One region of the Streptomyces sp. NPDC019224 genome, then DNA from elsewhere that is predicted to be linked to it. Evidence: riboswitches for the same ligand, from Rfam matches in the RefSeq annotation. Region 1 holds a riboswitch; the other holds the start of a gene.
The links. A riboswitch is a leader RNA that binds a small molecule or an ion and turns the genes downstream of it on or off. The one in region 1 is predicted to bind cobalamin.

Region 1 (7,746 bases):
GTCCGCCTCGACCCGGCGCATGAACTCGTCCGGGATCCAGTGCGCCAGGTTCAGGTTGTGCGTGCGCCGCTGGTCCTCGCCCGTGTTGTCGCGGAGCTCCAGGAACTCCTCGATGTCCGCGTGCCAGGTCTCCAGGTAGACGGCGGCGGCGCCCTTGCGCCGGCCGCCCTGGTTCACGGCGGCGACGGAGGCGTCCAGCGTCTTGAGGAACGGCACGATGCCGTTGGAGTGCCCGTTGGTGCCGCGGATCAGCGAACCCCGGGCCCGGATGCGGGAGTACGAGAGGCCGATGCCGCCCGCGTGCTTCGACAGGCGCGCCACCTGGTGGTAGCGGTCGTAGATCGAGTCGAGCTCGTCCAGCGGTGAGTCCAGCAGGTAGCAGGAGGACATCTGCGGGTGCCGGGTGCCGGAGTTGAAGAGGGTGGGCGAGGAGGGCAGGTAGTCCAGCCGGCTCATCAGCCCGTACAGCGCGGCGACCTCGTCCAGCGCCCGCTCGGAGGTGTCCTCGGCGAGCCCGGAGGCGACCCGGAGCATGAAGTGCTGGGGCGTCTCGATGACCTGACGGGTGTGCGGGTGGCGCAGCAGGTAGCGGCTGTGCAGGGTGCGCAGCCCGAAGTAGCCGAAGCGGTCGTCGGCGCCGTCCGCGAGCGAACGCTCCACCAGCGCGTCCAGCGCGGCGGCGTGCAGCGTCACGAACTCGGCGGTGCGGTCCGCGATCAGGCCCTCGCGGTGGCCGACGGCGACGGACGCGGAGAACGAGGTGGCACCCTGCCCGGCGGCCTCCTCCGCGATGGACCGGGTGAGCAGGCGGGCGGCGAGCCGGGAGTAGGCCGGGTCCTCGGCGATGAGGCCCGCCGCGGCCTCGGTGGCCAGCGAGTGCAGCTCCGCCTCGTCGGACCGGGCGCTGCGGCCGCGCAGGGCGGCGGCGGCGACCCGGCCGGGGTCGGTGTCGGGCAGGTCGGCGGTGAGGCCGGTCAGGGTCCGCAGCAGTGCGGTGCCGGGCCCGTCGCTCGCGGATCCGGTCGCTTCGGACTCGGCCGTCTTCGGCGCTGTGGCCGGATCGGCTGGCGCGATGGTCACGGGGTGCTCTCCCTCGCTCGGCTCTGGGCCGGCGGGGAGCGGGGCAGCCGGGCAGGAGCGGGCCCGGGCGGGTCGGCACTCCGTGCGGCGTCCACCGGCCCATCCCACGAGGCCCGGACGTCTGGGCACCCGGTTCGGTCGAGCCGGATGCGCTGTCGGCAGGTCCTCGGACTCGCCGGTGCGCGAAAGCGCACCGGACACACCGTTGCGGGACAGTTCCGGATTCGCACCGGATTCCCCTGCGACGACAGCGAGCATGAGCATACATGTGGGGGCTGCCCGATCGGGCAGCCCCCACATCTTGTGTCGCGAGCGTCAGGCGTGGGCGGTCAGTGGCAGCCCGGCGCCCCCGCCGTGGCCGGCGGCAGCTCCGCCTCGACGCCCGGGTCGCCCACGTCCGCGGTGTAGTCGTCCGGAGCGGTCTCGTCGACCCCGGCGGGTGCCTTGACGGCGTTCAGGACGAAGGTCAGGACCACGGTGACCACGACGTTCAGCACGAAGGCCGTCAGGCCGATGTAGCCGATCTCGCCGATGCCCGGGATCTCCTCGGAGGACCCGCCGAAGTGCTTCTGCGTCGGGCTCGCGACCCCGTACGCGGCGGCCGTTCCGTAGATCATGCCGACCGCCCAGCCGGCGAGCAGCGCCCAGCGGTGGAACCACCGGGTGAACAGGCCGCCGACCAGCGCCGGCATCGTCTGGAGGATCCAGATCCCGCCGAGCAGCTGGAAGTTGATCGCGACCGTCTTGTCCATGGTGAGGACGAAGGCGAGCGCGCCGACCTTGACCAGCAGCGAGACCAGCTTGGAGACCTTGGTCTCCTGCTCGGGCGTCGCGTCGGGCTTCAGGAAGTCCTTGTAGATGTTGCGGGTGAACAGGTTCGCCGCGGCGATGGACATGATCGCGGCCGGCACCAGCGCGCCGATGCCGATGGCGGCGAACGCGACTCCCGCGAACCAGTCGGGGAACATGTCCTCGAACAGCTGGGGGATCGCCAGCTGGCCGTTGTCGACCTTCACGCCGGCGGCGATCGCCATGAAGCCGAGCAGCGCGAGCAGCCCCAGCATCAGCGAGTACAGCGGCAGGATGGTCGTGTTGCGGCGGATCACCTCGCGGCTGCGGCTGGAGAGCGTCGCCGTGATGGAGTGCGGGTACATGAACAGCGCCAGCGCGGACCCGAGCGCCAGGGTGGCGTAGCCCCATTGTCCCGCCGCGGCTGGTGCCAGGCTGCCGTTGCCCGTTTCGGTGAACTTGTCCTGGGCGGAGGCGAAGATGTCGTCGAAGCCGCCGAGCTCGATCGGGATGTAGATGATCGCCACGGCGATGACCAGGTAGATCAGCCCGTCCTTGACGAACGCGATCAGCGCGGGTGCCCGCAGGCCCGAGGAGTAGGTGTACGCGGCGAGCACCGCGAACGCGATGAGCAGCGGCAGGTCCTTGACGAACCAGTTGGTGTCCTTGCCGCCGCCGACGCCCATCACGTCCAGCACGGCCTGGATGCCCACGAGTTGCAGTGCGATGTACGGCATCGTGGCGAGGATGCCGGTGACCGCGACCGCCAGCGAGAGCCCCTTCGAGCCGAAGCGCCCGCGGACGAAGTCCGAGGTGGTGACGTAGCCGTGCTTGTGCGAGACCGACCACAGGCGCGGCAGGAAGGTGAAGATCAGCGGGTACACCAGGATGGTGTACGGCACCGCGAAGAAGCCGGACGCGCCCGCCGCGTAGATCGCCGCGGGGACGGCGACGAAGGTGTACGCGGTGTAGAGGTCGCCGCCGAGCAGGAACCAGGTGACCCAGGTGCCGAACGACCGTCCGCCCAGGCCCCATTCGTCGAGGCTGGCCTCGTTCTCGGCCTTGCGCCAGCGGGCGGCCATGAAACCCATGACCGTGACGGCCAGGAAGAAGAAGACGAAGACGCCGAGCGCGACGCCGTTCACGCCGTCCTTCATGCCGACGCACCCCCCTTGCGGGCGCGCTGGTCACGCTGCCACAGCTTGTACGCGACCATGGTCAGCGCGGTGGAGATCAGCACCCAGAGCATCTGGTACCAGTAGAAGAACGGGATGCCGATGAAGGTCGGGTCGATCTTCGCGTACGAACTCACCCAGAGCATCGCCACGAACGGCGCGATGAGACAGAGGGCGATGACCACCCGCAACGGCGTGACGGTGGGCGGTTTTCCTTCGGGTTCTTCGGGCATGGCGGCGACTCCGTCCCCTCGCTGATCACCTGTAATGCGCAGGAAATCTAGGCGAGGGTTCCGGCCACCGTCACCCCCTGTCCGCATTGCGGTCCGGCAACGGTCGTCGCGGACCGGCTGGATGGCCCCAATGGCGGCAAACATCCGGGAGTTGGTCCAGTCCAAGTCGGTGCGCCAGGGGGTGCGGAACGCCGAACGGCCCCCGGGGCGAGCCCGGGAGCCGTTCGAAGGGCACATGTGTACGGGGGGTCAGTCCAGCGGCCGCTTCAGGCGCGCCACGAACTTGTAGCGGTCGCCGCGGTAGACCGAGCGCACCCACTCGACCGGTTCGCCCTGCTCGTCCAGCGAGTGGCGGGAGAGCATCAGCATCGGCAGGCCCACGTCCGTGCCGAGCAGTCCGGCCTCGCGCGGCGTGGCCAGGGAGGTCTCGATGGTCTCCTCGGCCTCGGCCAGCCGGACGTCGTACACCTCGGACAGCGCGGTGTAGAGCGAGGTGTACTTGACCAGCGAACGGCGCAGCGCCGGGAAGCGCTTGGCCGAAAGGTGCGTGGTCTCGATGGCCATCGGCTCGCCGCTCGCCAGGCGCAGGCGCTCGATGCGCAGGACGCGTCCGCCGGCGCTGATGTCGAGCAGCCCGGCCAGGGTGTCGTCGGCGGTGACGTAGCCGATGTCCAGGAGCTGCGAGGCCGGTTCGAGCCCCTGGGCGCGCATGTCCTCGGTGTACGAGGTGAGTTGCAGGGCCTGGGAGACCTTCGGCTTGGCCACGAAGGTGCCCTTGCCCTGGATGCGTTCCAGCCGGCCCTCGACGACCAGCTCCTGGAGCGCCTGGCGCACGGTGGTGCGCGAGGTGTCGAACTCGGCGGCCAGGGTCCGTTCCGGGGGTACGGGGGTCCCCGGCGGCATGGTGTCCGTCATGTCGAGGAGATGTCGCTTCAGCCGGTAGTACTTCGGGACGCGCGCGGTGCGCGTCCCGGCGCCCGTGCCCGTCCCGTTCTCCGAACTGCCCCCGTCGGCACCCATGGCCCGCCTTCCCGACTGCTGCGCTGCTGCCGTCACCGGCTCCTCCGTCTGTCGCGGCTCACATGGTGGCACGGTCCGGTCACGGCTCGTCGCCCTCCCTCAGGTGTCGGTCCTATAACGGACGCGAGTGCACTTCTTATACACCCTTGACACCCCTAAAGGTCTAGGCCAAGCTCCCGGTACTGGTCTAAACCATTAAAGACCAGGTCCCAGCCCCAGCAGTACTCGTCGACGTTTTTTGCGCGGTGGGGGGAGGGGGTTGCAGCATCCCTGAGGAGGGTGGCGTGAAGCGCAAGCTCATCGCGGCGATCGGCGTCGCGGGCATGTTGGTTTCCATCGCGGCGTGTGGTTCGGACGACAAGGCGTCCTCGAAGGACCCGAAGGACCGCAAGGAAGACCTGACTGTCTGGCTCATGGGCGAGGCCCAGTCGACCTGGCCCGAACTGGTCAAGGACGTCAACGCCCAGTTCAAGAAGAAGTACCCGAACGTCACGGTCAAGGTCCAGTACCAGGGCTGGGCGGACAAGGTCAAGAAGCTCGACACCTCCCTCGGTGGCGACAAGTTCCCGGACGTTGTCGAGCTCGGCAACACCGAGACCATGCAGTACATCCTCAACGGTGCGCTCGGTGAGATCGACACCTCGAAGTACGAGAACTCGGACACCTGGATCAAGGGTCTGAAGGACACCTGCTCCTACGAGGGCAAGATCTACTGCGTTCCTTACTACGCCAGTGCCCGACTGGCGGTCTACAACAAGGACATGCTGAAGGCCGGCACCGGCAGCGACACCCTTCCGCAGACCGAGGACGAGTTCCTCAAGGCCATGGACAAGGTCCAGGCCCAGCTCGCGAAGAAGGACAAGCGCGCCTCGTCCCTGTACTACCCGGGCCGTTACTGGTACGCCGCCATGTCCTACGTCGCGGCCGAGGGCGGCCGGATCGCCACGTACGACGAGGGCTCGAAGGAGTGGAAGGCCAGCCTCTCCACCCCCGAGGCGCAGAAGGGCATCCAGCACTTCGTCGACCTGGTCAAGAAGTACAACAAGGCCGACCAGACGAAGGACGAGCAGGACCACGCCAACGTCATGGCCAACGAGAAGGCCGCGGTCATCTACGGCCAGGCCTGGGAGGCCGGCAGCGTCACCACGGGTGAGAACGGCAACCCCAAGCTGGAGGGCAAGATCGCCACGGCCGGTATGCCCGGCCCGAACGGCAAGGCGCTCCCGTCCTTCATCGGCGGCTCCGACCTCGCCACCATCTCCAAGTCCAAGGTCCAGGACCTCGGCCAGGAGTGGATCTCCCTGTTCACCAACGCGAAGTCCATGGACGTCCTCGCGTCGAAGAACATCCTCCCGAACAACGAGAAGCAGCTTGAGCCGCTGAAGGCCAAGCCCGAGACGGCCGCCATCGCCAACGCGGTGCCGGACGCCTGGTTCACGCCGATCGCTCCGGGCTGGGCCTCCATCGAGAAGGAGGAGATCCTGGAGAACATGCTCCTGGAGATCCTCAAGGGCACGTCCGTCGCCGACGCCACCAAGAAGGCCGACGGCGAGATCGACGCACTGATCAACAAGAAGGCCTGAGCCTTCTGATCGCCAGGCGGGGGCCCGGCACTGCGCCGGGCCCCCGCTCCCCTTAGCTCAAGAACGCCGTGTTTTCCGGGGACTTCCTCGGACCCGCGATGGAAGGTCAGCCACGTGACTGCCGCCGATACCAAGGCCGCCGGGCCACCGGTCCCCGTACCACGTGATCCCGAGGCGGACGGGAGCCCGCTGTCCGATCAGGGCGGCAACGGTCCCCTCAAGCAGAAGAGGAAGCGGAAGAAGGGCGAGCTCCTGCCCTATCTCCTGATCCTCCCGGCGATCGTGGCGATCGCCGCCGTCTACCTCTACCCGCTCGCCAAGACCGTCATCATGTCCTTCCAGGACATGGGCCGGCGCGAACTGTGGACCGGCGATCCCGCGCCCTGGGTCGGCTTCGACCAGTTCACCAACATCCTCGGTGACTCCGAGTTCTGGTGGGTGACCTTCCGCACCGTCGTCTTCATGGCCGTCTGCGTGACGCTGACCATGGGCATCGGCCTGCTGATCTCCCTGCTGATGCGCCGGCTGTCCAACTGGGTGCGGCTCATCCTGACCTTCTGCCTGATCGCCGCCTGGGCGATGCCGCTGATGGTCGCCGCCTCCATCTTCCGGTTCATGGCCGACTCCGACTACGGCCTCATCAACACCCTCATCGCGAAGGTCGCCGGCGACGACTGGCTCGGCCACAACTGGTACCTGGACCCGGTCCAGGGCTTCGCGATCATCACCCTCCTGGTGGTCTGGGGCGCCATCCCCTTCGTCGTCGTCACGCTGTACGCCGCCCTCACCCAGGTCCCCCAGGAACTGGAGGAGGCCGCCTCGCTCGACGGCGCCAGCAGCTTCGGCATCTTCCGCTACGTGACCTGGCCGGTCATCAAGCCGGTGTTCAGCATGGTCTCCACGCTGTCGGTGATCTGGGACTTCAACGTCTTCGGCCAGATCTGGCTGCTGCGCGGCAGCAAGCCCGAGCCGGAGTACGAGACCCTCGGCCTCTACTCCTACTCGAAGGCGTTCGAGTCCACCTCCTTCAGCCAGGGCAGTGCGATCGCCCTGATCACGGTGATCCTGCTGTCCGCGGTGGCCGTGTACTACCTGCGCCAGCTCATGAAGACGGGAGAGGTCGAATGAGCACCACGACCGACACACCACAGGTCCTGCGCCCGGACCGCAAGAAGAGCCGGGCCGGTCTGAACATCCTCGGCCTCGCCATCGCCCTGGTCATGGTCTTCCCGGTCTACTGGCTGGTCATCAGCGCCCTGCGGCCCAGCCGCGAGATCCGCTCCTACGACCAGACCCTGTGGCCCTCGTCGATCACCTTCGACAACTTCGTCCGGGCCGTGGACCAGCCGAACTTCGGCACCGCGGTCCAGTCCAGCCTGATCGTCTCCATCACCGCCGTCGTCGGCGGCATGGTCATCGCCACCCTGGCGGCCCTCGCCATCGGCCGGTTCCGCTTCTTCGGCCGCAAGCCCCTGGTCCTCATCCTCATCCTGGTCCAGATGCTGCCGCCGACGGCGATGCTCATCCCGATCTACGCCCAGCTCAACGCCATGGGCGGCATCGACGAGTACTGGAGCCTGATCGTCGTCTACCTGGTCTCCACCCTGCCGTTCGCGACGATCATGATCCGCGGCTTCGTGGTGAACATCCCGGTGGAGCTGGAGGAGTCCGCCATGGTGGACGGCTGCACCCGCTTCGGCGCCTTCCGCCGTGTGATCCTGCCGCTGCTCGCCCCCGGCCTCGCCGCCGCGTCGATCTTCGCACTGGTGAACGCGTGGAACGAGTACCTCTTCGCCTACATCCTGATCAACGACAACTCCAAGTACACGCTCAACGTGTGGCTGATGACGTTCACCAGTGAGCGCG
Region 2 (7,746 bases), on a different contig from region 1:
ACGAGAGGACGACGACCGTGGTGACGGGCCTGGGCCTGGTCACCCCGGCGGGCGACGACGAGCACACCTTCTGGGCCGGGCTGTGCGCGGGCCGGTCGGCGGCCCGGCGCTGCGACGAACTGGCCGGCCTGCCCGCCGACTTCGCCTGCCGGGCCGACGGGACCGACCTGGACGAGGCCGTGGGCGGGCGCGCCGGCTGGCGGATGGCACGGTTCGTGAAGATGGCCCTGGTCGCCGCGCGCCGGGCCGTCGCCGACGCCGGACTGCGCCCGGACCGCTGGGACGGCGGCCGGGTGGGCGTCGTGCTGGGCGTCGGCGTGGGCGGGGTCCCCGTCCTCGTGGACAACGTCCGCCGGCTCGACGAAGGCGGGGCGCAGACCGTGTCCCCGCTCCTCGTGCCGATGATGATGCCCAACGCGGCCGCCGGCGAGATCGCCATCGACCTGCGCGCGCACGGCCCCAGCCTCGCCCCGGCCACCGCCTGCGCGTCGGGCGCCACCGCCCTGGCCACCGCCCACGACCTGCTGGCCGCCGGCCGGTGCGACATCGTCGTCGCGGGCGGCGCGGAATCCGTCCTCACGCCCCTCGTGGTCGCGGCCTTCGGCCAGCTGGGCGCGCTGTCGACGCGCACCGGCGATCCGGCAGGGGCCTCGCGCCCCTTCGCCCCCGACCGCGACGGCTTCGTCCTGGGCGAGGGCGCCGCCGTGCTGGTCCTGGAGCGGGCCGGGCACGCGAGGGCCCGGGGCGCCAGGGCCCGGGCCGTCCTGGCCGGGGCCGGAGCCGCCACCGACGCCCATCACCCCACCGCCCCCGACCCCGCGGGGCTCGGCGCCCGGCGCGCGGCCGAGACCGCCCTGGAATCGGCGGGCTGGGCCGCGCACCAGGTCGACCACGTCAACGCGCACGGCACCTCCACCCCGCTCAACGACGCGATGGAGGCCGCGCTGATCTCCGGTCTCTTCCCGCACCGCCCCTCGGTCACCGCCCCGAAGGGCGTCCTCGGGCACACGCTCGCCGCCGGCGGGGCGATCGAGGCCGCCGCCACCGTACTGACCCTGGAGCACGGAGTGGTCCCGCCGGTCGCCAACCTGGACGCCCCGCCCGCCGAGTGGGACATCGACTGTGTGACCGGGCAGCCGCGCCGCCAGGAGGTCGAGCGGGCGGTCAGCCACTCCTTCGGCTTCGGCGGGCACAACGTCGTGCTCGCCTTCGAACGCTCCCGGCACGCCGGCAGGTGAACAACTGCGCGATCCCGGTGTCCTGACCGCGCTCCGGTCGTTCAGCTTTGTATGACCACCATGCTGGACAGCACCGGCGCCACGGGGACCGGCGCCGAGCCCCTGGAACACCCGCTCACCTCCGTACTCCTGGGCGCCGACGCCCGCCGCGAACACGGTTTCTGGCGGCGGCTCGTCGCCACCGAACCGTTCCGCCCGCCCGCCGCGCCGGAGAGCGGCGGCACCCCCGACGAACGGCTCGCACGCGCGTACGCACGACTGCGTACCCTCAACAACGCCCTGGACAGCGCCGCCCGCCCGGCCTCCGACCCCCGGGCGCTGGCGGCGCTGCACGAATGGCTCGCCCCCGTCGACCCGGCTCTCGCGACGATCGCCGGCATCCACTACAACCTGTTCCTCGGCAGCCTCCTCGACCACGGGGCCGACGGCCCCCGCGACCTGTCCGACTTCCTCGCGCTGCGGCGCACCGGGACCTTCCTGTGCACGGAGGTGGCGCACGGGAACGACGCCGCCGCCGTCGAGACGACCGCCACCTACGACCCCGTACGCGAGGGGTTCGTGCTGCACACCCCGCACTGCGGCGCGCAGAAGTTCATGCCCAACACCGGGCCGGTCGGCGGCCCCAAGTCGGGGCTCGTCGCCGCCCGCCTGCTCGCCGGCGGAACCGACCACGGGGTGTTCCTGCTGCTGGTGCCCCTCACCGACGCCACCGGCCCCCTGCCCGGCGTACGCGTGCGCAGGCTCCCGGCGCGCATGGGCAGCCCCGTCGACCACAGCCTGACCTCCTTCGACCACGTCTTCGTGGGACGCGAGGCCCTGCTGACGGGCCCGCAGGGGCGGATCGACGACGACGGGGTGTTCCGCAGCGCCGTCGAGGGCCGCAGGCGCCGCTTCCTCGCCTCCATCGCCCGGGTCGTCACGGGCCGGATCTGCATGAGCGCCAGCGCCGTCGGCTCCGCCCGCGCCACGCTGGCCGTCGCGGTGCGCTACGGCGGCCACCGCCATGTCTCCGCCGGGCGCGGGTCGCGGCTGCCGGTGCTCGCGTACCGCACCCATCACGGGCCGCTCGCCGAGGCCATGGCCACCGTCTTCGCCATGAGCCTGCTGCACCGCCGCGTCCTGGCCCGCTGGGAGGCGGCCGAGGCGGGGCCCGAGCCCGAGCGCGAGGCGGCCGAACGGCTGGTCGACATCGCCAAGGGGTGGATCACCTGGCAGGCCCGTGCCGTGATCGTCGAGTCCCGGGAACGCTGCGGCGCCCAGGGGCTGCTGGAGAACAACGGGATGTCCGTGCTCGTCACCGGCGTCGAGGGCGCCATCACCGCCGAGGGCGACAACCTCGCCGTCCACTCCAGGGCCGCAGCCGCCCTGCTCGCGGCCGGCCCCGCGCACGAGCCGGCCGCCCCGGTCACCGGCGACCTCACCGATCTGCGGTTCCTGGTCAGGCTCCTGGCGCGGGCGGAGGAGCTGTGGTTCGCGCGCGCCGGGGCCCGGATGGCGCCGGTGGCGCCAGGCGACCCGCTGGAGCGGTGGAACGCGGCGTCGGGCCCCGCGCTGCGCGGGGTCGACGCGCACGCCTGCCGACAGGCGGCCGAGGCGTACGCCGACGCGGTCGAGGCGCTGCCCGCCGGGTCCGACCGGGACCGGCTGGGCGAGCTGGCCCGGCTGTTCGCCCTGGGCCGGGTCGCCCGCGTCAGCGGGGACCTGCTCGCGGCGGGCCACCTGAGCCCCGGTCAGGTCGAGGCGCTGACGGACCACACCGAACAGCTCATCGCCGCGGTGGCGCCCCGTCTCCCGGAGCTCGCCGAGTCCTTCGCCCTCCCCGACGAGGTACTCGCCGACTGGCCGATCACGGGGGCCCGCTACACCGACGCGTACGACGATCCCGAGGCCCACTGGCACGCGGAGGCGGGGCGATGAGGGGCAGGCGTGCACGACGGGCGGCGGAGACCGTACAGGCCCTCGGGGTGGGGGCCGTACTCCTCGCCCACTGGACCGCCGTCGCCCTGCTCGCGCGGTGGCGCGGGGCGCCGCGGACGAGCGGTGGCGAATCGGTTCGCCGCAAGGCGTAACCGGAGCGCCGCTGCTCAGTTGTTCCACGTCGGGGCAGTGCGCGCCGACGCCGGACACCCCCACCGGATGGACATGAGGAAAGGAAGACCATGAGCACGATTCACCCCCGGATCACCGACGTACTCAGCCGTACCTTCAAGGTGCCCGTGGCCGAGATCCTCCCGGAATCCACGATGGACAGCCTGGACATGGACTCTCTCGCGGCCGCCGAGTTCGCCGTCGTCCTCCGGGAGGCCACCGGGGTCGAACTGGACACCGGCACGCTGCACCGGCAGACCACGCTCGCCCAGCTCACGGCGCACCTCCACGCGTCGGCCGGCGACGGGGCCGCGGCGGGCACGGCCCGATGAGGACACCGGCCATCGCCGTCACCGGGCTGGGCATGATCACCCCGGTCGGCAACGACACCGAGTCCACCTGGGACGGGGTGTGCGCCGCGGTGAGCCCGGTCCGCACCGTCGCCGCGCTCGAAGGGTGCGCGATCGACTTCGCCTGCGTGGTCGACGGCATCGACCTGGACGCCGCGATCGGCCGCCGTACGGCCTTCCGGATGGGCAGGTACGTCAAGTTCGCGGTCCTGGCCGCCAGGGAGGCCGTCGCCGACGCGGGGCTCGACCCGGCGGGCTGGGACGGCAGCCGGGTCGCCGTCGTCGTCGGCACCAGCAGCGGCGGCTCCGCACACCTCACCGACCAGGCGCTGGTACTGGAGCGGCGGGGACCGGAGGCGACCTCACCGGCCGGTGTCCTGCTGACCATCCCCAACATGCCCGCCGCCGAGATCGCGATCGAGATGCGGGCCACCGGCCCCAGCATGGCCCCCTGCACGGCCTGCTCGTCCGGCGTCACCGCGCTGTCCGTCGCCCGCGACCTGCTGGCCACCGGGCAGTGCGATCTGGCCATCGCGGGGGCGACCGAGTCGACGGTCTTCCCGATCGCCATGACCGGGTTCGCCCGGTCCGGGGCGGCCGCCCGCGCGGACGGCGACCTGGCCCGGCTCAGCCGGCCCTTCGCCGCCGACCGGGCCGGACTCGTCATGGGTGAGGGTGCCGCCGTCATGGTGCTGGAGCGCGCGGCCGACGCGGAGGCCAGGGGTGCCGAGCCCCGGGCCCTGCTCGCCGGCACCGGTGCCACCACGGACGCCCACCACCCCACCAGCCCGCACCCCGACGGCCGGATCGCCCGCGCCGCCGTCGAGGCCGCGCTGCGCGACGCGGGCTGGCGGGCCGACGAGGTCGAGCACGTCAACGCGCACGGCACCGCGACCGTGCACAACGACGCCGCCGAAGCCGCGCTGATCAGCCGGATGTACCCGCACCGGCCACCCGTCACCGCCCCCAAGGGCGTGCTCGGCCACTGCATGGGCGCGGCCGGGGCGATCGAGGCGGGGCTGACGATCCTCACGCTCCAGCGCGGAGTCGTCCCGCCCGTCGCGAACCTGGACGCCCCCGCGCCCGGCTTCGACATCGACTGCGTCACCAAGCAGCCGCTGGTGCGGCCCGTCCGCCGGGCCGTCAGCCACTCCTTCGGTTTCGGCGGGCACAACGCGGTGGTCGCGCTCCAGCGCCCGTGACCGGCCGGCCGGTGGCGAACGGGGGCCCCTCGTCACCGGCCGCGGGCGGCACCGGGCTGCCCGGACGCTCGTGGTAGCGTGCCGGGGCCAGTCGAACTCCACCACGGGGGCGTCCGGCAAACCCCCGCGGCGTCGCGCCGCCCGGCACGCACGCTCGCGGCGTTGCCGAAAGCCCTGGTAGCTCCTTCCCCAAGCTCTTGATGAGCAGGGTAGGCCCCATCCAAGGACTTTCCGGCGTCTTGCGATCGCACGCACCGGCCGCCGCTCCTTCCTCCGCGGGGATTTGCCGGACGCCCCCAGGAGTCAGGGAATCCGGTGTGAATCCGGAACTGACGCGCAGCGGTGAGGGGGACGGGCGGGGCCACGGCCACTGGGAGACCCTCGTCCCCCGGGAAGGCGTCCCGTCCGCGTGAACCCGAGTCCGAAGACCTGCTGGCGACCGCAGCCCGGGACCGGGCGGCGGATTCCGTACAGCGGGTCCCGCGCATGGGCCCAGAGACGCCGAGGTATCTCCCGTGCCGCTCATAGGTCGTGGCCGTTCCGCCGCCCTGCTCACCGCCGCACTCCTGCCCCTGACGGCCTGCGGCGGGCCCCCGCCCGAAGCGGCCGGCGAGAAGAGCGGGTCCGGCGGCTATCCGGTCACCCTCAAGAACTGCGGGCGCACCGTCACCGTGAACGCCGCGCCCCGGCGTGCGGTCTCCGTCGACCAGGGTTCGACCGAGATCCTGCTCTCGCTGGGCCTCGCGGACCGGATCGCGGCCACCGCGACCTGGACCGACCCGGTGATGAAGGGTCTGGAGAAGGCCAACGCGGGCGTGACCAGGATCGCCGACAACCGCCCCTCGTCCGAGAAGGTCCTCGACCAGGAGCCCGACCTCGTCAGCGCCTCCTTCGAGTCGACGCTCGCCAAGGGCGGCGTCGCCCCCCGCGACCAGTTCGAGAAGCTGGGCGTCCCCACCTATGTCTCGCCCGCCGACTGCACGGCCAAGGACAACACCGAGGACGGCGACGGCGTCCGCACCGGCGCCCTGACGATGGACAGCGTCTACGGCGAAGTACGCGACCTCGCCCGCCTGTTCGGCGTGCCCGAACGCGGCGAGAAGCTCGTCGCGCGGCTCCGCACCCGCATCCGCGAGGCCACCGACGGCATCGACGCCTCCGGCACCTCCGTCCTGTACTGGTTCGCCAACTCCGAGGCTCCGTACCTGGCGGGCTGCTGCGGGGCGCCGGGCATCATCAGCCGGGAGCTCGGCGTGAAGAACGTCTTCGACGACACGCACGACGAATGGCCCCGGATCAACTGGGAGACGGTCGCCGACCGCAACCCGGACGTCCTGGTCATCGGCGACCTCACCCGCACCTCGCAGACCGCGGAGAGCGCCGCCGGGAAGATCGCCTTCCTGGAGTCGAACCCCGTCACGAAGGAGATGGACGCGGTACGCCGCAAGCGCTACGTCCTGCTCAGCGGCCAGGCCATGAACCCGACCATCCGAACGGTCGAGGGCGTGGAGCGACTGGCCGCCGCACTGCGCGAGTTCGGGCTCGCGGGATGACGGGCACCGAACGGGCCGCGGCGCCGCGCGAGCACCCGGCGCCGGCGGCCGGCGCACGCCCCCGCCTGCGGGGCCTTCCCGGCGGGCTCCTGTGGACCGGCGGCGCCCTGCTGCTCGCCCTGTCCATCGCGGTCGCCGTCACCATCGGCCCGGCCCGGATCTCCGTCGGGGACGTCTGGTCCGCCGTCGCCTCCCACCTCGGTATCGGCGAGGCACGGCTCAGCCCGATCCGCGACGGCATCATCTGGAACCTGCGCATGCCGCGCACCCTGCTCGCCGCCGTCTGCGGAGCGGGGCTCGGGATCTGCGGGACGGTCATGCAGTCCCTGCTGCGCAACCCGCTGGCCGACCCGTTCGTCCTCGGCGTCTCCTCCGGGGCGTCCACCGGCGCGGTCCTGGTGGTGGTGCTCGGCGTCGGCGGGGGAGCGGTGTCGCTGCCGGCCGGGGCCTTCCTCGGGGCGCTCTGCTCCTTCGCGCTGGTGATGCTGCTCAGCCACACCCTCGGCGGCGGCACCGACCGGGTCGTGCTCTCCGGTGTCGCCGCCATGCAGCTGTTCTCGGCGCTCACCTCCTTCGTCGTCATGACGGCCGCCGACGCCGAGCAGACCCGCGGTGTGCTGTTCTGGCTGCTCGGCTCGCTCGCCGGGGTCGGCTGGACCGACGTATGGGTCTGCTCGGCCGTCCTCGGCGTGAGCCTGCTGATCTGCCTCGGCCACGCCCGTACGCTCGACGCGTTCGCCTTCGGCCAGGACGCGGCCGCCGCCCTCGGTGTGCGCGTCGGACGCGTCCGCACCGTCCTGCTGTGCACGACCGCGCTGCTGACCGCCGCGCTCGTCAGCTCGGCCGGGGCCATCGGCTTCGTCGGACTGGTCCTGCCGCACGCCGTCCGGGCGCTCACCGGCTCCGGCCACCGCAGGCTGCTGCCGCTCACCGCGCTCGCCGGGGCCGTCTTCCTCGTCTGGGTCGACACGCTCGCCCGGACCGTCCTCGACCCGCAGGAGGTCCCGGTGGGTGTCGTCACCGCCCTGATCGGGGTGCCCGCCTTCGTCCTCGTCCTCTACCGCACCAGGCGGCCCGCGTGACCGGAACAGCGGCCGAGGGCCTGCGTGCCTGCCGGGTCAGCCGGGAAGCCGGCGGCCGGCTCCTCCTGGACGGCGTGACGCTCGCCCCGCAGCCGGGCACCACCGTGGGGCTGCTCGGCCCCAACGGCTCCGGCAAGTCCACGCTGCTGCGCATCCTGGCCGGGGTCCTCGCCCCGCACGCGGGCGTCGTCACCCTGGACGGCGAACCCCTGGCCGCGGCCGGCCGGCGCGCC

Region 2: another riboswitch for cobalamin. It lies ahead of ABZ564_RS13710 (ABC transporter substrate-binding protein); the one in region 1 lies ahead of ABZ564_RS20330 (ribonucleoside-diphosphate reductase subunit alpha).

What each region holds. Positions count from the first base shown of each region.
Region 1 covers NZ_JBEYCF010000030.1:72,880-80,625, reverse strand. The annotation lists gene ABZ564_RS20330 (ribonucleoside-diphosphate reductase subunit alpha) at 1-1,080, opposite strand, end outside; cobalamin riboswitch at 1,220-1,351, opposite strand; gene mctP (monocarboxylate uptake permease MctP) at 1,410-3,026, opposite strand; gene ABZ564_RS20320 (DUF3311 domain-containing protein) at 3,023-3,277, opposite strand; gene ABZ564_RS20315 (GntR family transcriptional regulator) at 3,527-4,297, opposite strand; gene ABZ564_RS20310 (sugar ABC transporter substrate-binding protein) at 4,582-5,880, shown strand; gene ABZ564_RS20305 (ABC transporter permease subunit) at 5,995-7,008, shown strand; gene ABZ564_RS20300 (carbohydrate ABC transporter permease) at 7,005-7,746, shown strand, end outside.
Region 2 covers NZ_JBEYCF010000017.1:29,029-36,774, forward strand. The annotation lists gene ABZ564_RS13690 (beta-ketoacyl-[acyl-carrier-protein] synthase family protein) at 1-1,238, shown strand, start outside; gene ABZ564_RS13695 (acyl-CoA dehydrogenase) at 1,299-3,155, shown strand; gene ABZ564_RS13700 (acyl carrier protein) at 3,398-3,658, shown strand; gene ABZ564_RS13705 (beta-ketoacyl-[acyl-carrier-protein] synthase family protein) at 3,655-4,878, shown strand; cobalamin riboswitch at 5,184-5,309, shown strand; gene ABZ564_RS13710 (ABC transporter substrate-binding protein) at 5,394-6,431, shown strand; gene ABZ564_RS13715 (iron chelate uptake ABC transporter family permease subunit) at 6,428-7,513, shown strand; gene ABZ564_RS13720 (ABC transporter ATP-binding protein) at 7,510-7,746, shown strand, end outside.